Regions from separate parts of the Mesorhizobium sp. CAU 1732 genome, predicted to be linked through region 1. Evidence: predicted binding sites of a transcription regulator. Region 1 holds the regulator's gene; each other region holds the start of a gene.
The links. The regulator PhoB, encoded in region 1, activates phosphate uptake and scavenging genes when phosphate is short. The targets are predictions, from matches to a motif close to TGTCATNNANCTGTCAT.
Positions count from the first base shown of each region.

Region 2: the regulator PhoB is predicted to act here: its motif matches at 4,772-4,788, upstream of AAFN55_RS08515 (LTA synthase family protein).
Region 3: the regulator PhoB is predicted to act here: its motif matches at 4,694-4,710, upstream of AAFN55_RS03765 (esterase-like activity of phytase family protein).
Region 4: the regulator PhoB is predicted to act here: its motif matches at 5,316-5,332, upstream of AAFN55_RS20935 (NAD-glutamate dehydrogenase).

Region 1 is NZ_JBDQQR010000002.1:230,107-237,539, forward strand. It holds gene AAFN55_RS18800 (vanadium-dependent haloperoxidase) at 1-1,022, opposite strand, end outside; gene phoB (phosphate regulon transcriptional regulator PhoB) at 1,119-1,808, opposite strand; gene phoU (phosphate signaling complex protein PhoU) at 1,822-2,529, opposite strand; gene pstB (phosphate ABC transporter ATP-binding protein PstB) at 2,551-3,390, opposite strand; gene pstA (phosphate ABC transporter permease PstA) at 3,426-4,799, opposite strand; gene pstC (phosphate ABC transporter permease subunit PstC) at 4,802-6,172, opposite strand; gene AAFN55_RS18830 (substrate-binding domain-containing protein) at 6,281-7,321, opposite strand.
Region 2 is NZ_JBDQQR010000001.1:1,738,775-1,746,207, reverse strand. It holds gene mltG (endolytic transglycosylase MltG) at 1-1,012, opposite strand, end outside; gene fabF (beta-ketoacyl-ACP synthase II) at 1,117-2,376, opposite strand; gene AAFN55_RS08530 (acyl carrier protein) at 2,428-2,664, opposite strand; gene fabG (3-oxoacyl-[acyl-carrier-protein] reductase) at 2,900-3,637, opposite strand; gene fabD (ACP S-malonyltransferase) at 3,698-4,639, opposite strand; gene AAFN55_RS08515 (LTA synthase family protein) at 4,827-6,776, shown strand; gene AAFN55_RS08510 (pilus assembly protein) at 6,789-7,433, opposite strand, start outside.
Region 3 is NZ_JBDQQR010000001.1:728,592-736,024, forward strand. It holds gene AAFN55_RS03750 (GMC family oxidoreductase N-terminal domain-containing protein) at 1-525, shown strand, start outside; gene AAFN55_RS03755 (cytochrome P450) at 526-1,896, opposite strand; gene gyrB (DNA topoisomerase (ATP-hydrolyzing) subunit B) at 2,126-4,597, shown strand; gene AAFN55_RS03765 (esterase-like activity of phytase family protein) at 4,780-6,135, shown strand; gene AAFN55_RS03770 (IclR family transcriptional regulator) at 6,173-6,955, opposite strand; gene AAFN55_RS03775 (SDR family oxidoreductase) at 7,070-7,433, shown strand, end outside.
Region 4 is NZ_JBDQQR010000002.1:678,358-685,790, forward strand. It holds gene AAFN55_RS20930 (MFS transporter) at 1-302, opposite strand, end outside; gene AAFN55_RS20935 (NAD-glutamate dehydrogenase) at 442-5,211, opposite strand; gene AAFN55_RS20940 (hypothetical protein) at 5,335-5,610, shown strand; gene AAFN55_RS20945 (DUF1062 domain-containing protein) at 5,615-6,265, opposite strand; gene AAFN55_RS20950 (hypothetical protein) at 6,591-7,019, opposite strand; gene AAFN55_RS20955 (LysE family translocator) at 7,042-7,433, opposite strand, start outside.

The DNA.
Region 1 (7,433 bases):
GGGTCGATGACGCGGCGGATATAGGTGATCGGCCGTACGAGGTCGTATTCGAACTTGGCATGCCAGCACCCGATGAACGCATCCGCCATGCCCATGCCGAGGCGCGCGAGCACATCGACCGTCTCATCGATACCGGCTTGATTGTCCTGGAGAATCTGGATTGCGATCGAGATCCAGTGGCCCGGCGGTGTGGGTGACAGCATCGGATCGTCCGACCAGAACAATGCGATGTCTCGATGCTCGGGCGTGAGATTCGTCTTCGCTTCGTAGACCTCGTAGGCCTCGCGATAAAACTCGGAATCCGGCTCCTCGCTGTATTCCGGCGGCGGCGGCAGGCCGCAGGTGCCGCCTTCGGGCATCGCGAACGGGCGGTTGTTGCCCCAGTCGGGCAAAAGCGGCGATTGCTGCTGGGCGACGAGGCTCGTCGGAACCCAGTGCGCCGGGCCTTCCGTCAGGTCGTAGCTTTGCGGAAATCCCATATTCTCGATGATCGCGCCGCCATCCTCGAGCGACCATGCGAGGATGTGATCCGCGACCGCGATGCCATGGGCGGTGCTGCGTTGGACGATATCGTGCGCCAACCCTGTCGCCGCCCTTTCCGCCAACCTGCGCTCCATCGCACCAAACGCGCGCTGTCCCGTGGGGCCGGTATTGCTGAACAGCGATTTGATGGCGTGAGCGGTGGCGGCCTGGACGACGACGGCATCGTCATAATCCGCGCCCTCCTCGCGGGCCGGCAGCGCATCGAGGCCGTTCACCTGTCCGGCGAGGCTCGTCAGATCGTCCGAGCCCGAGGCGATCGCCTCGAACGCCGTCACGCCGACATAGCCGAAAGCGCGGCTGGCAACGGGCGGCGAATAGGTGGGAGTGTGGCGAACCAGTTCCAGGCTCAGCCGATACCAGGTGATCACCACCTCGCTCGGCGACATGCGCTCGCTGTCCTCAGCATGTGCCTGACCGGCACCACTGATCACAGCCACGCCGATGGCTATCGCGATAAAGGCGAAACGAATGAGATCCATGATCCTCCCCCAAGGTGATCGCATCCGGATGAACGCGGTCGATCGGAGATAACCATGCGCGGCAGCACTGCCGCAAGCCTCACCGGCAGTCGATGCTCAGGCTTCCTTGATCGCGTAGCCCGCGCCGCGGATCGTGCGGATGACGTCGGGCATGCGGCCATTGTTGACCGCCTTGCGCAGTCGGCCGACATGCACGTCGACCGTGCGCTCGTCGATGTAGATCGTCTCGCCCCAGACATTGTCGAGAAGCTGCCCGCGCGAAAACACCCGGCCCGGATGCTGCATCATGAACTCCAGCAGCCGGAACTCCGTCGGTCCAAGCTTGATCTCGCTCTTCTTGCGGTAGACACGGTGCGATTCCCTGTCGAGCAAGATGTCGCCGACCTTGAGAACGCTCGACAGGACCTCCGGCTTGGCGCGGCGCAGGAGCGCCCTCACCCGCGCCACGAATTCCGGCGTCGAGAACGGCTTGACCAGATAGTCGTCAGCTCCGGTCGACAGACCGCGAACCCGGTCGCTTTCCTCGCCCCGCGCGGTCAGCATGATGATCGGCAGGCGCTCGGTTTCCGCCCGCATGCGCAGCCTGCGGCACAATTCGATGCCCGAGATCGCCGGCACCATCCAGTCGAGGACGAGAAGGTCGGGAACATTTTCCTGAAGCCTTATCTCGGCCTCGTCGCCGCGCATGACGACTTCGACCTGATAGCCTTCCGCCTCCAGATTGTATTTCAGCAGAACGCCGAGCGGCTCTTCATCCTCGACGACCATGATCTTGGGAGCAATCATCGGCTGCTGGTCCTCATTCCGCCTCGACCCTGACCGACGTCTCGTCGATCTTGGGCCTGTGCAGGGGCAGTTGCTGCCCGGTCACCACATAATACGCGTTTTCGGCGATGTTCGTCACATGGTCGCCGATGCGCTCCAGATTCTTGGCGCAGAACAGGAGGTGGGTACAGGCCGTGATGTTGCGCGGATCCTCCATCATGTAAGTCAGGAGTTCGCGGAAGATCGCGGTGTACTGGACGTCGATCTTCTCATCGTCCGCGCGCAGCGTGACGAGATCGGCAGCGTTGCGGGCCTCGTAGCGCTCGATGACCGCATTGACCTGCGCGATCACCATCTCGGCCATCGCATCGATCGAATGCGACAGCCCGCGCGGCGTCGCGTCCTCGCCCACCGCATTGACGCGCTTGGCGATGTTCTTGGCGAGATCGCCGATCCGCTCGAGATCGGCCGCCATGCGGATCGCGCCCACGACGGAGCGCAGATCCTGCGCCATCGGCTGGCGCTTGGCGATCAGCGTGATCGCCCGGTCGTCCAGTTCCCGCTGCCGTGCGTCCATCACCGCGTCGTCGGAAATGACGCGCTGCGCGAGAGCGTTGTCGGAGTTCAGGAGGGACCGCGTCGAGGCCAGGACCATCTCGCTGCCCAGCTCCCCCATGTCCCGGATCAGCCGGTCGATGTGGCCGAGTTCCTCGTCGAAGGATGCGACTGTATGTTCACCCATGGCTGGTTCCTCTACGCCGCGTCAGCCGAAGCGACCGGTGATGTAGTCTTGCGTGCGCTTCTCGTTCGGGCTGGTGAAGATCAGGTCCGTCGGACCTTCCTCGACCAGTATGCCCAGATGGAAGAAGGCGGTTCGCTGCGAGACGCGGGCGGCCTGCTGCATCGAGTGCGTGACGATGACGATCGTGAAATTCTGCTTCAGATCGTCGATGAGCTCTTCGATGCGCGCCGTCGCGATCGGGTCGAGCGCCGAGCACGGTTCGTCCATCAGGATGACCTCGGGCGACACCGCGATCGCACGCGCGATGCACAGGCGCTGCTGCTGGCCGCCGGAAAGGCCGGTGCCGGGTTCGTTGAGGCGGTCCTTCGCCTCGTTCCACAGGCCGGCCTTCTGCAGGCTGGATTCCACGATCGCGTCGAGATCCGCCTTGTTGCGGGCGAGCCCATGGATACGCGGGCCGTAGGCCACGTTTTCATAGATCGATTTCGGGAACGGGTTCGGCTTCTGGAACACCATGCCGACACGTGCGCGCAGTTCCACCACGTCGAGCGAGGCGTCATAGACGTCGAAATCGTCGAGCTCGATCTTGCCCGTCACCCGGCAGCCCTCGATCGTGTCGTTCATGCGATTGAAGCAGCGCAGGAATGTCGACTTGCCGCAACCCGACGGACCGATGAAGGCGGTGACCGCCTTCTCGGGAATGTCGATCGACACGTCGAACAGCGCCTGCTTCGCGCCGTAGAACACGCCGACGTCGCGTGCCTTCACGCGGATCGGCCGTGCGGCCGGGTCGGGGGTCCGGACGGTAGACGACTTGATCTGGTAGAGGTCTGACTGCCCGACGATCTCTTCGGTCGGCATGCGCATCTCTCTGGTCTCCGATTTGACGTTGGTGGTCATGTGCGGCGCTCCAGTCTGGTCCGCAGGAATATTGCGATCGCATTCAGGGCCAGCATAAGGCCGAGAAGCACGATGATGGCGGCAGATGTGCGCGCCTCGAAGAAATTCCGGTTCTCGTTGCCTTGCCAGAGATAAATCTGGACCGGCAGCGCGCTCGACTGGTCCATCGGTGTCGCCGGCACGGCCGCCACGAAGGCGTTCATGCCGATCAGGAGCAGCGGCGCGGTCTCGCCGAGCGCCTGCGCGACGCCGATGATCGTCGCCGTCAGGATGCCGGGATAGGTGACCGGCAGCACATGGTGGAACACCGTCTGCGTCTTCGATGCGCCAAGCCCGAGGGCCGCCTGCCGCAGCGATGGCGGCACCGCGCGCAGCGACGAGCGGGTCGCGATGATCACGGTCGGCAGCGTCATCAGGGTCAGCACGAGACCACCCACGATCGGAGCCGATAGCGGCAACCGGAAGAAGTTGATGAACACCGCCGCGCCCAGCAGGCCGAACACGATCGACGGCACCGCCGCGAGGTTGTTGATGTTGATCTCGATGAGATCGGTAAACCGGTTCTTCGGCGCGAACTCCTCGAGATAGACGGCACTCGCAACGCCGATCGGCACGGCCAGGAATATGACCACCATCATCATGTAGAGCGAACCGACGAAGGCACCTGCAAGGCCCGCGGCAGCCGGTGCCGAACGCGAATCCACATTGGTGAAGATGTGCCAGGCGAAGGCGAAGCGCATCTTGCCTTCTTCCAGCAACGTGTCGGCGAGCGCGCGCGCCGGCGCCGAAAGCTGCTGCTGCGTATCAGGCAGGTCGCGGTTGATGTTGCCCTTCAGCCAGTTGTCGGCATTGGCAGAGCCCAGCATGTTGACGGTCACGGTCTGGCCGAGAATGCTCGGGTTGGCGACGAACATGTCGCGCAGCTTGAAGCGCTCGTTCGTCTCGATGATCGACAGGATCTGGCGCGTATCGGCTTCGGTCCCCGGCGCGGCATTGCGGACGGCGGCCTCCACGACGCGGTTCCAGTTGACCATCGTCGCCTTGCGCTCCCAGTCGAGCACGGCGCGCCGGTAGTCCGCCGGCGACTGGCCGTCCTGCCGGACTGGCTTGGGCTCGACCTTGACGATCTCGGGATCGAAGAACACGTCGACGGTCAACGTCGCCTGCGTAAAGGCCGGAAGGCCCTTCGAAAGGATGTTCGTGAACAGGATCGCTACGAACCCGATCGCAGCCGCGATCGCAAGTATCCCGTAGATGCGGAACCGCTTCTCGCGCGCATGCCGCGCTCGCAGTCCGCTCCTGATCAGCGCAAGCCGTTCGGCATTCGCGTTCCCGCCGGCATTCGGTTCGGATTTGAAGATGTCGGCCATGGCTACTCGTACTGCTCCCGATAGCGGCGGACGATGTAGATCGCCGCGATATTGAGGATGAGCGTCATCACGAAGAGGGTCAGTCCCAGCGCGAACGCGACCAGAGACTGCGGCGATGCGAAGTCCGTGTCGCCGGTGAGCTGGTTGACGATGGTGACCGTGACGGTCGAAACCGGCTCGCCGGGATTGAGGCGGAGATAGGGGCTGTTTCCGGCCGCAAGCACCACGATCATCGTCTCGCCGATCGCGCGGCTGACGGCGAGCAGGAAGGCGCCGACGATGCCCGGCAGCGCGGCTGGGAGGATGACGCGCTTGATCGTCTCGGATTTCGTCGCGCCGAGCCCGAAGGAGCCATCCCGCATCGCGCGCGGAACTTGGCGGATGATGTCGTCCGAAAGGGACGAGATGAACGGCACGATCATGATGCCCATCACCACCCCGGCTGTCAGGGCGCTGGTCGCGCGGATGTCGAGGCCCACCGACTGGCCGATACCGGCGAGGAACGGCCCCACCGCCACGAGCGCGAAGAAGCCGTAGACGATCGTCGGGATGCCCGCGAGGAGCTCGATGATAGGCTTGACGACGCTGCGCACGCGCGGGCGGGCATATTGCGACAGGTAGATCGCCGACATGAGGCCGATCGGCAGCGAGACGAACATCGCAATCGACGCGACCATCAACGTGCCCCAGAGGAGCGGCAACAGGCCGTATTCACCGCCTGCCGCACCCGTCGTGGAAAAGCGCGGGTTCCAGACGGTGCCGAAGAAGAAATCGATCGGGCTGACGAAGCTGAAGAAGCGGATCGCCTCGGTCAGCAGCGACGCGACGATGCCGACCGTGGTCAGGATCGCGACCACCGAGCAGCCGACCAGCAGGATCGTGACGAAGCGCTCGACCTCGTTGCGGGCACGCAACCGGGCGGAAATGCGCTTGCGCGACATGAAGATCGCAAGGGCGCCGCAGCCTGCAGCCGCCGCGATGATCGCCGCGAAGGTGAGCGTACGGAATTCGCGCAGCGCCTGTGCGGCGAGATTTTCATAGGGCTGCGTATCGCCGACGACACCGAAGCCGGATTCGATCTGGCGGATGCGCAGGATCGCGGCGTTCAAATCCTGGCCGGTCAGCGCGGCCACTTCGGGCGGCAACTGCGCCAGGATATAGGCACGAGACGCGCTTTCGCCGAAGAGCGCCCACAGCGCGAAAATGAGAAGGGCCGGCAGAAGCGCCCAGATCGCGCTCAGCGAACCATGATAGACCGGACGCGAATGCAGCTTGCCGGCAGGCGTTGCGAGCGCGCGGCTGCGCGACCACCCGCTCTGATATGCGAAGGCCAGAAGCGCCAGCAAGAGGCCGGCCACGATTGCCGTGTTCATCGGCGATGTCCCATTGAGAGAAGCCCGTTGGATTCGGACAGCCGGCTCCTAAACCGGAAGGTTTCGCTGGGGAACCGCACGGCAGCGCCCCAGCGAAATCAGTGAGCCTTACTGAACGTCGGCGACGGTGAGCGCCTTGCCTTCCTGGAACTCGGCGAGGACCTCGGCGGTCTCCTCGACCGGAGCCGGGATCAGGCCAGCCGTCTCGAGCGTGCCGCCCAGACCTGCCATGCCGTCCGACAGGAAGAACTCGACATATTCCTGGATGCCCGGGATCGTGCCGACATGCTCGCCCTTCACGTAGAAGTAGAGCGGACGCGAAACCGGATATTCACCGGCTGCGATCGTCTCGAGCGAGGGGGTGACGCCCGACATGGTGGCGACCTTCAGGGAGTCGCGGTTCTGGTCGTAGAAGGAGAGACCAAAGACGCCGACCGTGTCCGGGTTCGACTGCAGGCGTGCGAGCGTCTCGGTGTAGTCGCCGGCGATCTCCACGACCACGTCCTGGCGGATCGCGGTGCAGGCCTTGTCCATGTCCTCTTTGCTCATCTCAGGCAGTTCGGCCGCTTCGCAACCCTCGTGCAGGACGCGCTCTTCGAAGACTTCACGCGTGCCGTGGTTGGAAGCCGGGATCGCGACGGCGATCGGCTGTTCCGGCAAGGACGGATCGATCTCGTTCCAGGTCTTGTACGGGTTGGCGGTCATCTGGCCATCGACCGGCACCTGTGCGGCGATCGCCTTGAAGACGTGGATCGGCTCGAGCGCGAAATCGGCCTTGTCGGCGCTCGTCGCGAAGACGATGCCGTCATAGCCGATCTGGACTTCGAGGATCTTGCTCACGCCGGCGGCGTTGCAGGCTTCGATCTCGGAAGCGCGGATGCGGCGCGAAGAATTTGCGATGTCGATGGTGTTCTCGCCGACGCCCTGGCAGAACTGGCGCAGACCGCCCGAAGAGCCGCCCGAGCCGACGACTGGCGTCTTGAATTCAGGGAACGCATTGCCGAACTCTTCGGCCACGATGCTTGCGAAAGGCAGGACCGTCGAGGATCCGGCGATCTGGATGGTGTCGCGCGACTGGGCGTTCGCGCCGCTGACGGAAGCGGCGATGGCGAGCGTTGCCGCCGAAGCCGAAAGGAAGAACGTGTTCATAGTGCCAACTCCTGATCGGAAATTCCGTGTGGACGCATCTCGCGTCGGGAGTGGCAATAGCGGGCCTGTGTAACAGTTGGATGACAGTTTCGTGTCATGCCGATTACGATCC
Region 2 (7,433 bases), on a different contig from region 1:
TGCGAGACGGGCTTGCAACGGCTTCCAGCGATGCGCGGCCCGGAATCGCGATGGGACCCGGCGGCAAGCCATTGATCGTATAGGTGTTGTAGGGCGTGGGCGTGTCGATATCCGAGCGATAGATCGGGCGGTCCGCCGGCTTACCCTCACCGCCGAATATGCCGTAGATGATCGTCGGGTCCGACTGAAGGCGCATGCCGCGCTCAAGCCGGTTCACGAAGACCGAGGCGACGCGTGAACGTTCGTCAGCGCGGCCTGTTTCCTTCTCCACGATCGAGGCGAGCGTCACGAATTCATTGACGTCCGAAACCGGCAGGTCGGGCGAACGCCGTGCCCAGACACTTTCGACAAGAGCCTTCTGATCAGCGGTGAGCCGCGCGATGACGTCTTGACGCTTCATGCCGCGGGTAAAGCGTACCGTGTCGGCGGCGATCCAGCCTTCATCGGGGATTTCCGTCGGCATCTCGCCTTCCAGTTCCTCGGATTCGGCGACGCGCTTCAAGGCTTGCGCGACGGTGAGGCCTTCCGGAATGGTAAGCGAATGAAGGATCGACTTGCCGCTCACGAGCAGATCCATGATCTCCCGCATCGACGCCTGCGGCTTGACCTCGTACTCGCCTGCACGCAGGCGGCCATCCTGACCATGCGCCCGCAACCCGATGCGGAAGATACGGCCGTCGCTGATCATGCCCTTGCGCTCGAGCAGGGCCGTGATCTCCGAAACGCCGGTGTTGGGCTTGATCAGGATCGTATCGGCAGCGGCGAGCGGCCCCGGACCTTCGAAGCTTTGCTTGCCGAACCAGACGACGACGAAGGCCGTGATCGTGATCAACACGATGGCCGACATCATGAAATTGAGAAACACGACGAACTGGTTGCGCGACTGCTTCGAGCGGCGCGGCGGCGGCGTCCCAGCCTGGGGACGCAGGGCGTCGCTGGCGCTTTTCGGAACGATGGGCTTCGGCGTGCCCGGCTGGGCTGCAGGCCCCTGTTCAGGAGTATTGCTCGTCATTGGGCCTACGCGTGCTCCCTCAAGCCGACATGGTTCGATTCTGTGAACCGAACCTAGCCCGGAATATGGCGAAATTGGCAGCGCGAACGCTGCGCGGTCAGGCGCTAAGCTTCAAATCTGCGGAAAACCAGCGAAGCGTTGGTGCCGCCAAAACCGAAGGAGTTGGACAGCGCCACGTCCACCTTGCGCTTGCGCGGCTTGTGCGGCACGAGATCGAGCTTGGTCTCGACGGAAGGATTGTCGAGATTGATCGTGGGCGGCACGATATTGTCGCGGATCGCGAGCATCGAGAAGATGGCTTCGGCAGCGCCGGCAGCGCCCAGCAGGTGGCCGATCGAAGACTTGGTCGACGACATCGAGGCCGTTGCCGTGGCTTCGCCAAGGAGGCGTTCGACGGCACCGAGCTCGATCGTGTCGGCCATGGTCGATGTGCCGTGGGCATTGATGTAGTCGATATCGGCAGGCGTGAGCCCGGCGCGCTTGATCGCCGCGCTCATGCAGCGGAACGCACCGTCGCCGTCCTCGGATGGTGCCGTGATGTGATAGGCGTCGCCCGTCAGGCCGTAGCCGACGACTTCGGCGTAAATCTTGGCTCCGCGCGCCTTGGCATGTTCGAGCTCTTCGAGCACGACGACGCCCGCGCCCTCTCCCATGACGAAGCCGTCACGGTCGCGGTCATAGGGACGCGATGCCTTCTCAGGCTGGTCGTTCCAGTCGGTCGAAAGTGCCTTGCAGGCTGCGAAACCCGCCATCGACAGCCGGGTGATCGGTGATTCCGCGCCGCCGGCAACCATGACGTCGGCATCGCCGAATATGATCAGGCGAGCGGCATCGCCGATGGCGTGCGCGCCCGTCGAACACGCAGTCACGACCGCATGGTTCGGACCCTTGAGCCCGTGCCGGATCGACACCTGCCCCGATACGAGATTGATGATGTTGCCTGGAATGAAGAAGGGACTGATCCGACGAGGACCTTTCTCCTTCAGGATGATCGCGTTTTCCGCGATCCCGTCGATGCCGCCGATGCCGGAGCCGATCATCACGCCGGTGGCGTTCTGGTCTTCTGCGGTGGTCGGATGCCAGCCGGCATCCTCAAGCGCCATTTCGGCGGCGGCGACGCCATAGATGATGTAGTCGCCAACCTTACGCTGATCCTTCGGCTCCATGAAGCGGTCCGGATCGAAGGCGTTTTCCCCGCCATCACGGGGAATGACGTTGGCGATCTTCGCGGGAAGATCGTCAACCTCGAATGTGCCGATGCGCCGCGCGGCGCTCTCCCCGGCCAACAGTTTGCTCCAGGCATGCTCGACGCCAACGCCGAAAGGCGAAAGCAGTCCCATGCCGGTCACGACGACACGTCTCATGGATTGCATCTTGGTTTTGCTGCTGTTCTAGGGATGCCGCGCGGCCAAAGATCAGGCCGACGCCTTGTCGATGTACTTGACCGCGTCACCAACGGTCAGGATCGTCTCGGCAGCATCGTCAGGGATCTCGACGCCGAATTCTTCTTCGAACGCCATGACGAGCTCGACGGTGTCGAGGCTGTCTGCGCCCAGGTCGTCGATAAAGCTCGCGCCTTCGGTGACCTTGTCGGCATCAACGCCCAGATGCTCGACAACGATTTTCTTGACGCGTTCTGCGGTATCGCTCATTTGCAAACCCTCGACTTAATGTTGTTCGATCTTCGTTAGCGGCCCGATTGCCGCTAATCAAGCTGAAAGATGGCGGTGTCGGCGCTGAGAAACCGGTGAATACCGCATTGGTTCCGACCGTTGCCGGCCACACGAAGAAACCGGCGAAAACTTCACGAAATCTCCGTTTCGCGGGCCGGATTACACGAAAAGCTGCCGCGCTCCAAGGCGAAAAAGCCTTTGATGCGCATCATCCTCAGATCATGGCCATACCGCCATTGACGTGCAAGGTCTGTCCCGTGACGTAACCGGCACCATTGGACGACAGATACACGACTGCCGCGGCAATGTCGTCGCTGGTGCCCATTTTCTTCATCGGGATGGCGCCCATGATCGCCTCCTTCTGCTTGTCGTTGAGTTTTTCGGTCATGGCCGATTCGATAAATCCGGGCGCGACACAATTCACCGTGATGTTGCGCGTGGCGATTTCCTGGGCAAGCGACTTCGACAAGCCGATCATGCCGGCCTTCGAGGCGCAGTAGTTCGCCTGGCCGGGGTTGCCCGTCACGCCGACGACCGACGTGATGTTGACGATACGGCCGAAACGGCGGCGCATCATCGGATGCGTCAGCTCGCGCGTGAGCCTGAACACCGCGCCCAGATTGACTTCCAGCACGGAATCCCAGTCCTCGTCTGACATGCGGACGAACAGCCCGTCGCGGGTGATGCCCGCATTGTTGACGAGGATGTCGACGCCCTCGAGATCGGCCTCGGCCTTCTGACCGAGCGCCTTGACCTCGGCGCGGTCGGACAGATTGGCGGGAAACAGCTTCACGCGATCGCCGAGCTCGCCGGCAAGCGTTTCCAGCTTCTCGACCCGCGTGCCGTGCAGGCCGACAGTCGCGCCAGCGGCATGAAGCGCGCGCGCTACCGCCTCGCCGATGCCACCTGTCGCGCCGGTCACGAGCGCCTTGCGGCCAGTCAGATCAAACATTGTCATTGTCCCTTCCGGAAAGAGAACGCCCTTCACACGGGCGGGGTCGGAAACCGCCCTTTATACAAGAGCAGCAAGCGCAGCGTCGATGTCCGCCGGCGTGCCGACATTCATGGTCGCGATGTTGCGATCGATACGCCGGGCCAGACCCGACAGGACCTTGCCCGAACCCACTTCGTACAGTGTGGTCACGCCATTGGCGCCGAACCATTCGACCGTCTCGCGCCAACGCACGCGGCCTGTCACCTGCTCGACCAGCCGCGCCGCGATCTCCTCGGGATCGGTCACGGGTGCGACGGTGACGTTGGCGACGACCGGCACGATGGGTGCGTGCTTGGCGACATTGGCCAGCGCCTCGCGCATGGCGTCGGCTGCCGGCTGCATCAACGCGGAATGGAAGGGGGCGGATACGGACAGCATCAGCGCGCGCTTCGCGCCTTTTTCGGTGCAGATGCGGGCGGCATGCTCGACGGCGGGTTTCGCGCCGGAAATCACGAGCTGGCCGCCGCCATTGTCGTTCGCGATCTGGCAGACCGAGCCCTTGCCGGCCTCGGCACATGCCTCTTCCACGTCCGCCTGCTCCAGCCCGATGATTGCCGCCATGGCGCCCTCGCCGACAGGAACCGCAGCCTGCATGGCGTTGCCGCGAATCCGCAGGAGGCGCGCCGTGTCAGCGATGGAGAACGTGCCGGCTGCGGCCAGCGCGGAATATTCGCCGAGCGAATGGCCGGCCACGTAGGCGACCTTGTCCTTGAGCGAGAAATCCCGGGCCTCCAGAACGCGGATCGCGGCAAGCGACACCGCCATCAGCGCCGGCTGGGCGTTGGCCGTGAGCGTGAGTTCGTCCTCGGGACCATCCCACATGAGGGCGGAAAGCTTCTGGCCGAGGGCGTCATCGACCTCGGAAAAGACCGCGCGAGCCTCGGGAAACGCGTCCGCGAGGTCCTTGCCCATTCCCACGGCCTGGCTGCCCTGACCGGGAAAGGTGAAAGCGATCGACATGGCTCACTCCGTGTTTCTCGTAGCGGGCAGCGTTTGGCGCAAGCACGGCTGGAGGTCAAGCCCGGGGCGATGACGCAACGTGGACGACTGCAACGCAATATCATTATGCGGCAAAGCAACCTTCTGGCCTTGATGACAGTTATATGACAGTTAGACGACAACCCATCATCAAATCCGGAACGCGGCATTGAACGATCTGGCAGTCGCATCTACGACGGTCGTGAAGACCGGTAACGTCGCCCAAAGCGAGGCCCGATCCGTCGATCGATGGTTCCGCGCGCCGGTTCTCTATATTGCCGTCATGGTCACCGCATCCGCGCTGATCGTGTTTCTCGCGGAGTGCGTGCTTCGCGGCTCGGTCGGTCAGGCAACGGCATTCATGGTCGATATCAGCCGTCCCGGACTGACGACCGTCGCACTTCTGTCGCTTGCCATGATTGCGATCGATGCCCTGATGCGCAGGTCGTTCCAGGCTATTTTGGTGGTCGCTCCGATCATCATCGCGCTGGCCTGGGTCGGGCGCGAAAAGGCGTTCTACCTCGGCGATCCGCCCTACCCGACAGATTTCCTCTATGCCCGCCAGATCGTGGAACTGCTGCCGTTGATGCTGGTCGAGCGGCCGCTGACGGCTGTCCTGATCGTCCTGGCGGCTCTTCTTCTGGGTGGCGCGCTCTTTCTTCTATGGCGTTGGTCGAAGCGCCTCCAGCGCATCACGCTCAGCGGCCGTGCAGCAAGACTGGCGATCTCCATCCCGGCGCTGGCGTTTTTCGCCGCCGAGATGGACTATGCGAGCCATTCGAACCTGCGCGACAGCCTGAAAATCTCGCCGATGATGTGGGACCAGAAGGCGAATTATCGTCACAACGGCCTCGTCATGGCGTTCGCGCTCAACGTGCCGATGGCCTATGTCGCGCCGCCGGTGGGATATGCCGCAAGCACCATGAACCGCATCGATACGCCGGTATCGGGAACCTATGTGCCGTATACGCAGCCGGACATCATCATGGTGATGAGCGAATCCTTCTGGGATCCGACGCGCCTTCCCGGCGTGACGCTGACGCCCGATCCGATCGCCTTCACGCGCTCGATCCAGTCCGGCCACGTCTTTTCACCGGAGTTCGGCGGCATGACCGCGAATGTCGAGTTCGAGGCGCTGACCGGTTTTTCGAACGCGCTGCTGCCGTATGGCAGCATTCCGTACCAGCAATATGTGCGGCGCGACACGCCTTCGCTCGCGAGCTTCCTGAAAGAGGAAGGCTATTCGACGCTGGCCGTTCATCCGTTCCAGAGCTGGTTCTGGAATCGCGGACCGGTCTACAAATCATTCGGCTTCGACCGCTTCGTGTCGGAAGAGAACATGCCGGCGCTGGACAAGCGCGGGCGGCTGGCATCCGACGCTGCCCTGACGGAACTGATCATCGAGGAGGTCGAGGCATCGACCGACCCGATGTTCCTCTTCGCCGTGACGCTGCAGAACCACGGGCCGTATGAGGCGGGCCGCTATCCCGATGAGCGCATCGAGGTGGAGAGCAAGGCGCTGCCGGCCGCCCGCGCGGCGATCCATACTTTCTCGGAAGGCATGATGGATTCCGACCAGTCGCTGGAACGGCTGATCAAATGGGCGGAAAAGCGCGAGCGCGAGACGATCGTGGTGTATTTCGGCGATCATTTGCCGCCGCTCGGGCCGACCTATGTCGCAACCGGTTTTCTGGAACGCAACGTCGGCGACCGCATCGCCGGGGCGGAACGCCTGCGCGAGCAGCGCGAAACGCCGCTGGTGATGTGGTCGAACCGGCGCGGGCAGATCGATATCGGGACCGTGAGCCCGTCGCTCCTGCCGTTCCACCTGCTGCGCACGGCGGGCATGGAACATCCCTACTACACCGGCTTCCTTGGTAGTCTCCGCGACCATTACCGCGTTATCGACCGCCATATCGTCATCAGGCCGAGCGGCTATGGCGTCGAGGGATGGACCCGGCAAAAGCGCATCGACCCGCTGCTGCGCGACTACCGCATGATCCAGTACGACATGATGTTCGGCGAGCAGCATGCGCGGGACAAATTCTTCCCGGACCCGTCGACACCAGCGCTGATCGCGCGGCCGGGCGGGCAATTCTCGTCGCCCGCCCCGCTTTGATCCGGTGTCTCGTCAGTTGGTGACGTAGAGCTTGGCGATACGCGCTGCGATCTTCTTGAACACGCCGTCGAGTTGGGAGACGTCGTTCGTCGGGTAGTAGTGATCAGGCGTCGTGGCGCATTTCGTATAGAGGTTGCGGTTCGCCTGCGTGTCTGCACCCAATAGCACGGTGAACACCTCCACCTGCTTCGCCTTCAGCGATGTGCACGCGTCGAGCGTCCAGGTGTTCACCTTCGTCAGCGCCTTGTTGCGGTCGATATCGACGCGGCCGCTGTCGACGAAGCTGTATGCGCCGTAGTCGGACTTGTTGTAGTTCTGGCTGCTCGCGCCGAAGACGGTGTTCTCGCCATCTGTGAAAACGACGACAAACTTGGAATTGTTCTCGGAGTTGAACGGCGCGCCGTCGGTGTAGGGCTCTTCCGGCGACAGCACGCGGTGAGACCACATCAGGCCTTCAGACACGTTCGTGCCGGAGCCTTCCCAGTAGATCATCTTGCCGATTTCGGTCTTGAGTTCGGCGAAGTCCGACGTCAGCGGAACGATCGGTGTCGGGCAGGCATAGTTGGGACCGGACGAACGCGAGACGTTTTCGCGGATCGTGCTCGCCGTCGCAGGCACGTAGCGGGCGATGGATTTCGTCTTGGCCTGATCATTCTT
Region 3 (7,433 bases), on a different contig from region 1:
CTTCATTTCTGCATCGGCGTGGTCGACAATCATGCCCGCAAGCTGCATCTCGGCTACGGCTTTTCGTGTCATGTTTGCGTGTTACGGCCCTATTCGCGCGGTGCGGTCGGGCTCGCGAATGCCAATCCGTTGTCGGCCCCACGCATCGACCCGCGCTATCTGTCGGATGACCGGGACGCTGCATTGCTGCTCAAGGGCACGAAGCAGATGCGCGCAATCCTGTCGGCGCCTGCGCTCGGAAAATATCGTCACAGGGAACTCTATCTGCGCGCCGACATGTCGGACGACGAGCTCATGGGACAGATCCGGGCGCGTGCCGACACGATCTATCACCCGGTTGGCACATGCCGCATGGGCGTTGGCGACGACGCGGTGGTCGACCCGCAATTGCGTGTGCGCGGCGTGAATGCATTGCGTGTCGTCGACGCGTCCGTCATGCCGACGCTCGTCGGCGGAAACACCAATGCACCGACGATCATGATTGCGGAAAAGGCGGCTGACCTGATACGCCGCGCTGCCGTATGATCAACGCGCGGTCACCCTCATCGGGAGACCGCCCTGCGGTTGCGTCGTCAGCTTCTGAACGGGCCACGGATTGGTTTCGGCGACGCTGTCGAAGCGGAAGCGCGACATCAGCACCGCCATCGCGATGACCGCCTCCTGCATGGCGAAGCTCGCGCCGATGCAGATGCGGGGACCAGCGCCGAACGGCAGGTACTGGAAGCGGTCGATCGCATCGCGGTTTTCGGGATGGAAGCGCTCCGGCAGGAAGGCTTCCGGGTCGTCCCAGAGCTTGCGATGGCGATGGATCGTCCAGGGCATGATCTGGATCTGTGCGCCCGCGACGATCTCGAGGTCCTTGTAGCGGTCCGGGGTGATCGCCTCGCGGCTGATCGAGGCCGCGGGCGGATAGAGCCGCATCGCCTCCTCGAAGGCTGCGCGCGTGAACGGCATCCTGCCCAGCCAGTCGAACGGATCCGGCGTGGTCGCCAGTACCGCGTCGATCTCGGCCTCGACCCGCTCGCGCTCCCACGGCGCTTCGGCGAGGCAGAACAGCGTCCAGCCGAGCGCCCGCGCCGTGGTCTCATGGCCGGCACCGATGAAGGTGATGATGTTGTCCTCGATCTCCGATCGGGTGAGCCCGTCGGGACCTTCCGCCCTCAGGAGCAGTGTCAGGAAATCCTCCGGCGCGCCCGCGGCGTCGGCCGCGAGCTTTTCCTTCCGCATCCGCACGGTCTCGGCTACCAGCGAACGGAAGAAGGCGAGCGCCTTGCGTCCCCGGATGCGCGTGAAGCGCGGCATCCAGTCCGGTGCGCCGAGAAGGTCGAGCGGATCGACCCGTCCCATCGTCTCGAACAGATGATCGACCTGATGCGCGAAGTCGCCCGGATTGCCCGCGATCTCGCCAGAAAACAGCGTCTCGGCGAGAATCTCATAGGTCAGCATCGTCATGTCGCGCGCGACATAGACGGTGGAGCCGACCTCGTAGCGCGCCGCGAACTCTTCCGAAACGCGGCGCATGGGGCCGGCAAAGCCCGCAATATGGCGTGGCGTGAAGACCGGGGCCATCGCCTTGCGCGAGCGCTTCCACACCTCGCCCTCGGCGGTCAGCAGGCCGTCATGCAGGATCGGGCGCAGAATCTTCTGGCGTACCCGCGCCATCTTGTAGTTCTTCACATTGTCGACGAGGACATGGCGGATGAGACCGGGATCGTTCGCAATCACCAGCGGCCCGCCGATGCCCGTCGAGATCGAAATCCACGGCTCGTTGTAGGACGGCTCGCCCCACAATTCGAGCGGGTTACGATAGACGATCCTGATCATCTGCAGCGTCGATGGCGGTTTCGTGCGCGGCTTCGGTGCCGGCGGCACGAAGGGTCTTGGCGTGGCGTCCATGGTCACTCCGCTGTGTGATCCCTATCTAGGAACCGGTGCGGCGGGCGGCAAATGAAGATTGCGCGATGGCGCCATGCACGGCCTTCCGGCGATCAACAGCCGAATCGCTCTCAAAGCCGTTCAAACCTTGGAAAAGCCACCTCGAAAGCCTATATCTTGGGCATCTTATGGCGCGTGATTCGACTCTGTTCGCGACGCCGAATTCCGTGAATGGCAAGATTGGAATTTCATGAGCGACGAGACCGAGAACGGCGCCGCCGGCGAGAACGAATATGGCGCGGATTCCATCAAGGTTCTCAAGGGCCTGGATGCCGTGCGCAAGCGGCCGGGCATGTATATCGGCGACACCGACGACGGCTCGGGCCTGCACCACATGGTCTACGAAGTCGTCGATAACGCGATCGACGAATCGCTTGCCGGACATGCCGATCTCGTGTCCGTCACGCTCAATCCCGATGGTTCGGTTACTGTGACCGACAATGGCCGCGGCATCCCGACCGACATGCATGACGAAGGCGTGTCGGCTGCCGAGGTCATTATGACGCAGCTTCACGCCGGCGGTAAGTTCGACCAGAACTCCTACAAGGTTTCCGGCGGTCTGCACGGCGTCGGCGTTTCGGTCGTCAACGCGCTCTCCCTGTGGCTCAAGATGAAGATCCGCCGCAACGGCAAGATCCATGAGATGAGCTTCACGCATGGCAATTCCGATGGTCCGCTGACCGTGACGGGAACCTATGTCGAGGAGAAGCAGCCCGGCACCAATGAAGGCCGCAGCGGCACTGAGATCACGTTCTTCCCGTCGGCCGAAACCTTCACGATGGTCGAGTTCGACTACGGAACGCTGGAGCATCGCCTGCGCGAGCTCGCCTTCCTGAATTCGGGCGTGCGCATCATCCTGACCGATGCCCGCCACGCGGACGTGAAGACCCAGGAACTGCTTTACGACGGCGGGTTGGAAGAGTTCGTCAAATATCTCGACCGCGCCAAGAAGCCGCTGATCGCGTCGCCGATCTTCATCCGCTCGGAGCGCGACGACATCACCGTCGAAGTCGCGATGTGGTGGAACGATTCCTACCACGAGAACGTGCTGTGCTTCACTAACAACATTCCGCAGCGTGACGGCGGCACCCATCTAGCCGGCTTCCGCGGCGCGCTGACGCGCCAGGTGACGAGCTATGGCGAGGCGTCGGGCATCACGAAGAAGGAGAAGGTCTCGCTCACCGGCGACGATTGCCGCGAGGGCCTGACCGCCGTTTTGTCGGTCAAGGTTCCCGATCCGAAATTCTCCTCGCAGACCAAGGACAAGCTGGTTTCGTCGGAGGTTCGCCCCGTCGTCGAGAGCCTCGTCAACGAAGCGCTCGGAACTTGGCTCGAAGAGCACAACGCCGAAGCCAAGATCCTGATCGGCAAGGTGGTCGAGGCGGCAGCCGCCCGCGAGGCCGCGCGCAAGGCGCGTGAACTGACGCGGCGCAAGGGCGCGCTCGACATCACCTCCTTGCCGGGCAAGCTGGCCGACTGCCAGGAGCGCGATCCGGCAAAGTCTGAAATCTTCATCGTCGAGGGTGACTCGGCAGGCGGGTCGGCAAAGTCCGGCCGTTCGCGCCAGAACCAGGCGATCCTGCCGCTGCGCGGCAAGATCCTCAATGTGGAGCGCGCACGCTTCGACCGCATGCTCGGCTCCGACATGATCGGCACGCTGATCACGGCGCTCGGCACGGGCATCGGCAAGGACGAGTTCAACGCCGAAAAGCTGCGCTACCACAAGATCATCATCATGACCGACGCCGACGTCGACGGCGCCCATATCCGTACCCTGCTTCTGACGTTCTTCTTCCGCCAGATGCCGGAACTGATCGAGCGCGGCCATCTCTATATCGCGCAGCCGCCGCTCTACAAAGTGACGCGCGGCAAGTCGGCGCAATACATCAAGGACGAGCGCTCCTTCGAGGAATTCCTGATCACCTCGGGCCTCGACGAAGCGTCGCTGACGCTGTCGGACGGCGAAGTCCGGGCCGGCGCCGATCTGCGGTCGGTCATCGACGATGCGGTCGCGCTGCGCACGCTGATCAACGGACTGCATACGCGCTATTCGCGCATGGTGGTGGAGCAGGCGGCGATCGCCGGCGCGCTCAACGCCGAAGTTCTCGCAAGCCCCGCGCGCGCGGTCGAAGCCGCGGCCTATGTGGCCCGTCGCCTCGACATCATCTCCGAAGAAACGGAACGTGGCTGGGAAGGCCGCGCGAACCCGTCCAACGAAGGCGCGGGCGGCCTGGTCTTCGAGCGGACTGTTCGTGGCGTGAAGGAGACGGTTACGCTCGACGCCGCGTTGATCGGCTCGGCCGATGCCCGTGCGCTCGATCGCTACGCCGCGCGCCTGCAGGAAGTCTACGACAAGCAGCCGGTGCTCAAGCGCCGCGAGGTCTCCGAGCCGATTTCAGGCCCGCTTGCACTGCTTGACGCGATCTTCGCGACCGGCCGCAAGGGCCTCTCCATGCAGCGCTACAAGGGTCTTGGCGAGATGAACGCCGAGCAGCTCTGGGAAACGACGCTCGATCCGAACGTGCGGACCCTGCTGCAGGTGAAGGTGCCGGATGCCACGGACGCGGATTCGCTGTTCTCGCGCCTGATGGGCGACGAGGTCGAGCCTCGCCGTGATTTCATCCAGGAAAACGCGCTTTCGGTGGCGAATCTGGACGTCTGACGTCCGTTCGCTTCATGATGATCGATGGCTCACCGTCCCGGATGAGCCATCGCAGACTTCAGACTGATTCCGCATCCCTGGCACTGCGCCGGGCATTGTAACGCGAGTGTCACTGTTCTGAAGCGCGCCTGTCACAGGCGCACACTACGGGAGAGCTTCTCACCACCAAGGAGCCTCCCACTATGTTCAGACACGCTTTGCTGACGGCCGTCGCGCTTTCCGCCATCCACATCCCGGCATCGGCCGAGGAGACGTTCCCGGCGAAGCTTGCGGGACACGCTTACCTCCCCGCGTTGACCCTCGTCACTCCGCCTGCGGATGCGCCTAGGGATGCGTGGGTATCCGGCAAATTCACCGGAAAGACGCCGAACCACGTGGCCATGTCTGCGCCGGGCGACGTCGGTGCCGCTTATGGCAGCCACCCGACCGGCATTTCCCTGCCTTTCATCGGTCAGCCCGTGCAGGGGATGTCCGGTTTCGCGATGAACCTGGCCGACGACGGCAGCATCTTCACGCTGACGGACAATGGTTTCGGCTCCAAGATCAACAGCCCTGACGCACTGCTGTTCTTCCATCGCATGAAGCCGGATTTCGACACCGGCATCGTCGAGCGCGTGGAGACGATCTTCCTTCGCGACCCGGATCGCAAGGTTCCCTTCCGGATCGCCTATGAAGCGACGGAGAGCCGCTACCTGACCGGCGCGGATTTCGATCCGGAAAGCATCCAGTACCTGAACGGTGAAATCTGGATCGGCGAAGAGTTCGGTCCGTACCTCCTTCGCGCCGCGGAAGACGGGCGCATCCGCGACGTCTACCCGACGATGCTCGACGGTGAGGAGTTGCGCGGCCCGGATACGCCCGGCACCATCGTGCCGGCCGCAGCGGGAAAGGATTTCCGCGTTCAGCGTTCGGGCGGCTATGAGGGCATGGGCCTGCAACCGGGAACTGATCTGCTTTGGGCGATGCTGGAAAAGCCGCTTTTGGCTGATGATGGGACACCCGAGGGCGATTTTCTGCGCGTGATCACCTTCGATACGCAGGGCGGCACATGGACCGGCGACAGCTACAAGTTCCGCCTGGCGGAGGGCGCGAAGGCTATCGGCGACTTCAACTTCATCGACGAGACGCGGGCCCTGATCATCGAACGCGACAATGGCGAGGGCGATCCAAGCCTGGCCTGTACCGATGACGACAAGTCTGCCTGCTATCCCAACCCGGCGCGTGTCAAGAATGTCGTGCTGGTGGATACCGGGCGCATCGACGATGAGGGGTTCATCCACCGCATCGGCCATATCGACCTGATGGATATCGATGATCCGGACGGGAAGGCGATTCTGGAGACCCAGGCCGACCGCGACCTGACGGGCAAGTTCACCTTTCCGTTCTTCACCATCGAGGATGTGATGCGGGTCGACGACACCCACATTCTCGTTGCCAACGACAACAATCTGCCGTTCTCGGGCGGCCGGGAAATCGGAGCGGCTGCCCACAACGAGTTTATCCTGCTCGAAGTCGGCGACCTTCTGGCAGCGCGTTAGTTCGCGACCAGCACGCCGGTCCGTTGCGTCGCTGAGTCTAGCTCAGCGACAGGCGGCCGGCGATATCCTTGAGCAGCGCGAGGACGTATGTCGCCTCGGGCTGCTCTTTCCCGTCGATGCGCTGGATGTATGGGCATGTCAGAACGGCGATCGCGTAGCTTTCGGACAGGATGGGCACGCTGATGTCGTCGACGCCGCGTATCTGGCGGCTTGCGCCGATCCGGTAGCCGAGTGTCCGGCATTCGTCGAGTTCGTCCTCGATCGCCGAGAGCTTCGCCCGGATCGCATCGCTCTGCCATTCGATTGCGGCGTGACCCGACGGATGGGGATCGCGGAACGCGAGCAGCGTTCGCCCAGACCCCGTTCCGAACAGATCGATCGGCGTTCCGACGCGGATACCGAATTCCCAATTTCCGGGGCAGGTAGCCTGCGCCACGACGATCGATGCGCTGCGATCCGGCACCACGAGGTGGCACGACTGCATGGCCTCGCGGGCGAACTCATCCATTAGCGGCAATGCACGCGCCACGAGACGCCGCACCGGCGGATGGCGATGGCCCAGCATGAACAGCTTCATCGTCAACGCATAGCGATCGCCTTCGGCGGAGCGGCTGACATAGTCGCGCGCGACGAGGCGCTCAAGCATGCGATAAATCTCGCTCGGGCCACGGCCCATGGCCTTGACGATCTCGCCGCGGGTCAGGCCGCGCGGCTGCTCGGACAGCAGTTCGAGGATATCGAGACCTTTGTCGAGGGCCGGCGCGCGGTAGCGATCCTCGGTTTCCGGGCCTCTTTTTGGCTTCGCGGCCGAGGCTTCCATCTCGTGTTTTCCTCCCCGGTTCTTCAGGCGTCTATAGAAAGCGAGTTTACATATGAACGATCTGTTTGTATATAGAATCTGACGTTGCAGATTGGCTGGGAGGACCATCGGCTCATGCGTTTGAAGGACAAGACCGTTCTCGTTACGGCCGCCGGCCAGGGTATCGGCAGGGCGAGCGCGCTCGCGCTGAGCGCGCAGGGTGCGCATGTGATCGCCACCGACGTGAACGAAGAAGCCTTGCGCGGTCTGGCATCGGAGCCGACTGCCGGAGGCTCCGTCGAAACGCACCGGCTGGATGTTCTGGATGGCGCGGCAATCGCCGATCTGGCGAAACGGCTCCCTCAGCTCGACGGCCTCTTCAACTGCGCCGGTTACGTCCACAACGGCTCCATCCTCGACTGCGAGGAGAAGGATTGGGATTTCTCGTTCGATCTGAACGTGAAGGCGATGTACCGCACGCTCCGCCTCTTTCTCCCCG
Region 4 (7,433 bases), 450 kb from region 1:
AACCACAGGGCGCAGAGGCACGCGATCTTGATGACCGCGAAGAACGCGATCCACGGCTTGCGGCGGCCGGTCTGGTCGGCGATCGAGCCCAGGACGGGCGACAGGATCGCGATGACGAAACCGGCGATCGCGATGCCGTAGCCCCACGCCGCCTGCCCCATCGCAGGATCGCTCGCCATGCGCGAGACGACATAGGGGCCGAAGATGAAGGTGGTCACGACCGTGAAGAACGGCTGCGCCGCCCAGTCGAAGAACATCCATCCCCAGATGCCGCGGCGCGGCACGCGTTTTGTCTCGTCCATGATGTCCGTCCCCCCGGGCCGAAGCTGCCCTCGATCTAAAGCGCTTCGCGATCTTTCAGATTCGCTTACCGCGCTTCAGGTCCCTGTTTTTATGCATGTCGTTGCCCCAAAACCGGTTCCCACTTCTGGGCGACATGCATCAACTTAGATCAGACATCAGGCCGGACGCTACTGTCAGACGCGACACGGTGAGATCTCCGCCCTCCGTCAGCGCCTGGAGCCGGTCCCGCGTGCGTGCAAGACGCTCGCCCCCGGCCTCCAGCCAGGCCTCGACAGGTTTGGCCTCCTTGCCGAAACCGGCAAGCGCCGACACCGCCATGCCGCGCCGCGCGGTGCCGATCGTCTCGGTAGCGCGCGAGAGCGCCAGCCCGTCGTAATAGTCGGCAGGCGTTATCGAGCGCGCTGCATCCGAAATCCGCCCGACGCGGAACGCATCCGTCACGCCGAAGAACGCGTGCGCGGCGGCCACCAGATCGGCCTTCGCAAGCTCGGCCACCCGCGCGATGTCCGGGATCAGCTCCGCGATGTTGAGGAAGGCGATGCGCTGGGCGAGCTTCTCGGGCACGCCCGCCTTGAACCACCCGTGCGCCCGATCGGCAAGCCGCTCTTTCGTGAAGTCGGGCAACATGGCGGGGATCTTGCCGTCCAGAGCCTTGCGCGCATCCCTGAGGCGGCCGATTCGCGTTGCGAGCGATGCGGAATTGTCGTCGTTTTTGAGGAACCAGGCGGTCGCGGAATGGACCAGCCTGCCGACCGACGAGTAGAGCTCGAGCTGGACATCGCCCTCGACCCTGGTGTCGAGCGCATCGATCTCCGCATAGAGAGCCGGCAGGTCGAACCCGTCGCGCACAACGGCGAACGCCGCCACCACATCGGCGGCCGACCGCCCCGTCAAATCCTGCATGCGGCTGATGAAGGACGGCCCGCCCCGATTGATCGCGTCGTTGCCGAGCACGGTGGCGATGATCTCGCGGCGCAACCGGTGTCCCATGATCTCGGCGGCGTATTTCTTGGCCATCTTGCCCGGGAAATAGCTCATCAGGTCGGTTTCGAAATGCGGATCGTCCGGCAGATCGCTCGCCACCACGTCGTCGAACAGCACGATCTTGGCATAGGCGAGCAGCACGCCGATTTCGGCCCGCGTCAGCGGTTCGCCCCGCGCTTCTCGCTCAGCGAGCGTCTGCGTGCCCGGCAGAACCTCCACCGCGCGGTCGAGCAGCCCCCGCGCCTCCAGCGCCTGCATGAAGCGTTCCTGATGCGCGAGATCGGCAAGTCCGCGGCGACGCGTCAGCGAGATGGCGAGCGTCTGCTCGTAATTGTTGGCGAGAACGAGCGCCGCCACCTCTTCGGTCATGTCGGCCAGAAGCTTGTTGCGGGCGGGCCGCGTCAGCGATCCTTTCCGCATGGCGGCTGCGAGCGCGATCTTGATGTTGACCTCGACGTCCGACGAGTTCACGCCGCCGGAATTGTCGATCGCATCCGAATTGCAGCGCCCGCCGGCCAGCCCGTATTCGATGCGGGCGCGCTGGGTCATGCCGAGATTGGCGCCCTCGCCGACCACCTTGGCGCGAACCTCGCGCGCCGTGACGCGAATGGCGTCGTTGGCGCGGTCGCCGGCATCCGCGTTCGATTCCGCCGCGCCACGCACATAGGTCCCGATGCCGCCAAACCAGAGAAGGTCGATCGGCATCTTGAGGATCGCGTTCATGATCTCGCTCGGCGATGCGGTCGTCTTGCCGAGCCCGATCGCTTCCGCCGCCTGCGCGCTGAGCGACACCGACTTCTGCGTACGCGAGATGATCGCGCCGCCTTCGGAAAGCTTCGAGCGGTCGTAATCCTGCCAGTTGAGCTGCGGATTGTCGAAGAGACGCTGGCGTTCCCCGAAGGACGAGGCCGCGTCAGGCGTCGGATCGATGAAGATGTCGCGATGATCGAAGGCGGCGACCAGCTTGATGCAGGGCGAGAGCAGCATGCCATTGCCGAAGACGTCGCCCGACATGTCGCCGACGCCGGCGACGGTGAAGGGTTCCGACTGGATGTCCTTGTTCATCTCGCGGAAATGACGCTTCACGGCCTCCCATGCGCCGCGCGCCGTGATGCCCATCTTCTTGTGGTCGTAGCCGGCCGAGCCGCCGGACGCGAACGCGTCGTCGAGCCAGAAATCATGCGCCTGGCTGATGGCGTTTGCGGTGTCGGAGAAGGTCGCCGTGCCCTTGTCGGCGGCAACGACGAAATACGGATCGTCGCCATCCCGGCGGATCACGTCAGAGGGGGGCACCACCTTGCCGTCATGCAGATTGTCGGTGATCGACAAGAGGCTCGACACGAAGTTCACATAGGCGCTCTTGCCTGCCTCGAAGATCGCGCCTCTGCTGGCGCCGGCCGGAAGTTTGCGCGGGAAGAACCCGCCCTTTGCGCCCACCGGCACGATCACGGCGTTCTTCACCTGCTGCGCCTTGACGAGGCCGAGCACCTCGGTGCGGTAATCCTGCGCGCGGTCCGACCAGCGAAGGCCGCCACGCGCGACGGATCCGAAGCGCAGATGCACGCCTTCCACCTCCGGCCCGTAGACGAAGATTTCGCGCCACGGGCGCGGCTCCGGAAGGCCGGTGATCGAACGCGAATCGAGCTTGATCGCCAGCGACCGCGGCGCGTCGGTCTCGCCCATGTAGAAGTTCGTGCGCAGCGACACCTCGATCAGGTTCTGGTAGCGGCGAATGATCGTGTCGTCGTCGAGGCTCGGAACCTCGTCCAGCGCATCCTTGATCGCGGCCTTGAGGTGCTTCGCGGTGACTTCGCTTTCCTTCTGGAGAGTTGGGTCGAACCGTGCCGCGAAGAGCTCGAACAGCGCACGCGCGATGTCCGGATAGCGGTTGAGGACGGCGGCGATGAAATCCTGGCTCTGCGGGATGCCCGCCTGTTGCAGATAGCGCCCATAGGCACGCAGAAGCTGGATTTGAGCCGAGCGCAGGCCGGCCGTCTGGACGAGGGCGGCATAGCCGTCATTGTCGGTCTGGCCGCGCCAGATCGACAGGAAGACCTCTTCGAGCAATTCGCCGCCGTCGCTGAGATCGATCGGCTGCCCGAACGCGTTGGCCAGTTCCATGTCGTGGATGAAGACGGGCACGTCACCATCGCCGGGGCGGATCTCGAAGGTCCGTTCAGAGATGACCCGGAACCCCATATTCTCCAGCAGCGGCACGCGCCGCGACAGCGCCACCGGTTCCCCGCGATGGTAGATCTTCAGCGCGGCGCCGGTCTGGTCGTGATCCTGCAGATGATAGAAGTCGATCGCGATCGGGCTCGCTTCGCTGATCGTCGCGATGCGGCCTGCATCGCGCAGGCCCGTTTCCGCCGAGAACGAGTTGCGATAGCTCTGCGGCAGCCGGTTGGCGATCGAGAGGAGATCGGGGACGGTCTGGCCGTCGGACGCAGCATCACGCAGCGCATCTTCCCAGGTCCGCACGATGGAGCGCAGGCCGGCCTCGAGCGTCGATGCAACGACCTTCGGCGTCTTGCCGCCGGAACGCCCGATGATGAAATGGACACGCGCCAGCCCGCCTTCAGGGAATGCGGGATAATAGGCCGACAGGCGCCCGTCGAACACCGTCTTCAGGAACGTGCCGATGCGTTCGCGCACATGCGAATCGTAACGGTCGCGCGGCACGAACACGATGACCGACACGAAGCGGTCGAACTGGTCGACGCGAAACAGGACGCGGACGCGCGGGCGCTCGCCCAGCGCGAGGATCGCTTCGGCATGCTTGCGCAGGATCGGCACGCTGATCTGGAACAGCTCGTCGCGCGGATAGGATTCCAACACGTTCGTCAGCGCCTTGCCGGAATGGTCGCCCGGATCGAAGCCCGATTTCGCGATCACCGCATTCACCTTGGAACGCAGATACGGGATCTTCATCACCGAGCGCGTGTAGGCCGTGGACGTGAACAGCCCGACGATGCGCAGTTCGCCCGTCAGCTTGCCCTTCGCATCGAACGTCTTGACGCCGATATAGTCGAGATAGATGCGGCGGTGCACCACCGACTTGGCGTTCGCCTTGGTGACGATGAGCGGTTCCGGCCCATGCAGGAAGGCGCGGATTTCAGGCGTGGTGGTGACCGCCTCCGTGCCGCGCCGCAACACCAGAACGTCCGGATCGGCGAGAATGCCGAGCCCCGTCTTCTTCGAGCGCTCCAGCGTGCCGCTTTTCTCGCCGCCCGAATATTTGAACTCGCGCATGCCGAGAAAGGTGAAATTGTCGTCGCGCAGCCATTCGAGGAACGCGATCGCTTCGGTCACGTCGTCCCGGTTGAGCGGCACCGGCGCATAGCGGAAATCGTGGATCGCCTGGTCGAGCCGGGCAAGCATGTGCTTCCAGTCGGTGACCGCCGCGCGAACCTGCGTCAGGATATGCGCGAGGCGCGCCTTGAGCGTGCGTGCGGCCTCTTCGCCCAGCCGCCCGACATGGACATGGATCAGGCTGACGCGATCGGCATCCGGCTCCGATCGGCCGGCCGAACCGTCTCCGATGAGCTGCGCCACGCCGGCCCTGTCATGCTTGACGAGGATCACCGGATGCAGCACGAGCGTCGGCTCGCCCGCCGTCTCCGTGATCTCGCCCAGGATCGAATCGAACAGGAAGGGCATGTTGTCGTTGACGACGGTGATGACCGTCAGCGGCCTGCCCCTGCGCACGATGGTGGGATCGGTGTCGATCGCGATGACGCTGTCGCCGCGGCGATGCTTCTTCAGCGCGGCATAGGCGAGCGAGGCGGCATGCTCGACGACGGGCAGGTCGTATTCGGCGATGTCCTCGGCGGGAGCACGCGCCTTCAGGAGATCGGCGAGTTTAAGCGCAGCCGCGCCCTTCGCCTCCTTTGCGGATGACGACGCCTTCTTGCCCGCTGCCATGACGAATCCCTCTCCCGAACCTGCTTTTTGTCTGTATCGTAGCAGACAAAGGCCATTTAGCGACCCGCGCAAGGGCCATTCGCGGGCTAAACTGAAGCGAAACGATTAAAGGGTGATGACGCGATGGACGATCGAGTGACCGCGCTGGATCTCGCGCCAGCCGGCGACCTCTCCAGCGACACGAAGGCCTACTTCGCCAAGTGCGAGGAGAAGCTCGGCCTGGTCCCCAACGCGCTCCTCTCCTACGCCTTCGACGAGAAGAAGCGGCGCGACGCCGGCTTCACCGACCGCGACATCTGGGACATCGCCTCGACGGCCGCTTTCTTCAACATGTCCAACCGCGTGGCCGCCGCCATCGACATGCGCCCGAACGCCGAATACCACGCGATGGCGCGGTAGGAGGTCACTCGCCCCTCGCCCGCGCGGCGATTGCGGACCTGTCCGCTCGTCCGGATACGTCGAGTGTTACCCAGATTCCATTCCGCAGCGGCCGCGAAAGGGCTTTCCTGCCGGCATCCGCGATAACGAGACGCCCTGAGGATGCGAGGGCTTCCACCTCACCGCGCGACAGGCCAAGCCCGTGTGCGATCAGTCTGTCGGCCCGCCCGCTCGGTCCCGCAGCCAGTGCGATGTTGATGACCAGCACTTCCGGTTCCTTACAAATCGGCGCGAGCGCCTGCCTGAGAATGGTGGTTTCGGACCGGCTCACTCGCAATCCCGTGCCCGAGAGGTCGCAGGCGATACGCCCAGCCAGAACGGGATCATTGGCGTGCAGGGATTCGATCAGCGCCGGCTCGATCTCGCTCCGGCTTCTTCGTTCGAAGATGGAGCGGTTCCAACTGTTGTCACAGGCATCGCAACGATAGACGAGCCAGGCATCCAGCTTCTTGCCATTGGCGTTGAGGCGGAACTTGCCGCTGCTGGTGAAATGACGGTCCCCGTCGCAGCGGCTGCAATGCAGGAGAAGTACGGGTGATGTGGTGGATACGATGTCCAGATAACAGTGAGGGTGCCCGACATGAGCGCTTGCCCTTCCCTTGGGGAAGTCCGGCAAGACGGCTTTTGTCGAGGGCCTCAATGGAGGCGCGGTGCGGCTGCGCTGAAAACGGCTTGATCTGAGGGATGCCCGGAGAAGCTCATGGCGATGCCATACCGGTCTCGAACCACCGCCCCGACGAACGATAACGATCTCCAGGCCACGTCTGTGCGCAGCCCGCATGGGGAATGTTGGTGAGACCGGTCGTTACTGAGGCAAAACGCGTCTATCCGTGCGGGTTTCGAGACCGCCTCAATAAATCGGGATCGCAGAAACGGCAAGACTCTGTGCTGATGCCCTCTGAAGATACCGCCCGCCGCGTTGCAGGAGCTCGATCTTAGGATCAGCGCGTCCTGCCCAGCAACGCATCCCGGTAAGCAGCGAATTCGAACCGAAACGGTCCAACCGCGTCGATGGCTTCGAAGCCTTCCTCGTCGTGGCGATGGGTATCCCGAAAGTCGCTCCATACGATGTGGGGGCCCTCGCGCGTGATCTGAACCGAAATGGCGCCACAATCGAGGTGAGCACAATACGAGCAGACATACAGCGCCACCCGTCCGCTTGGATAATCGCCTGGTTCGACCAAGAGCAGCCGATCAATGACGGCTGGCTCGAATTCGAGTCTCACTGATCCGAGGATGCAGACGTTGCCCGAGCCAAACGCGTGATAGAGAGACTGCCCGGAAACGATCATGTCCCAGAAGGAGATGTCGTCGGCATCTTGGGTGACCGTGGTCCATTTGAGCGTCAGATCATGCGTGCGGCTCATCATGCGCGGGTAACCCGTCCTCGCCTCAGCGCGTCGTAAACGCCAGGCGCAGTCCCAGAAGCGCGAAAGCGGCGGCGAAGCTGCGCCGCAGCCATGCCATCGCCGTGCGGCTACCGAGCACCTTGCCGCGCACCAGCGCCGCGCATTGGCCGTAGATAACGAAGACGACGAAGGTCATCACCATGAAGATGAAGCCCAGCCAGAGCATGGTGAGTGTCGGCGCGGGATCGCCGACCGGGACGAACTGAGGCAGGAACGCCAGGAAGAAGATCGACAGTTTCGGGTTGAGGATGTTGGTCAGAACACCCCGCCTGATGATCGCGCCATGCGAGAGCCGGGCGCGTTCGGGCTCGGCGCTCAGCATGCCCTTCTCCTTGAGCGTGTTCCACGCCATCCAGAGCAGATAGGCGACGCCCG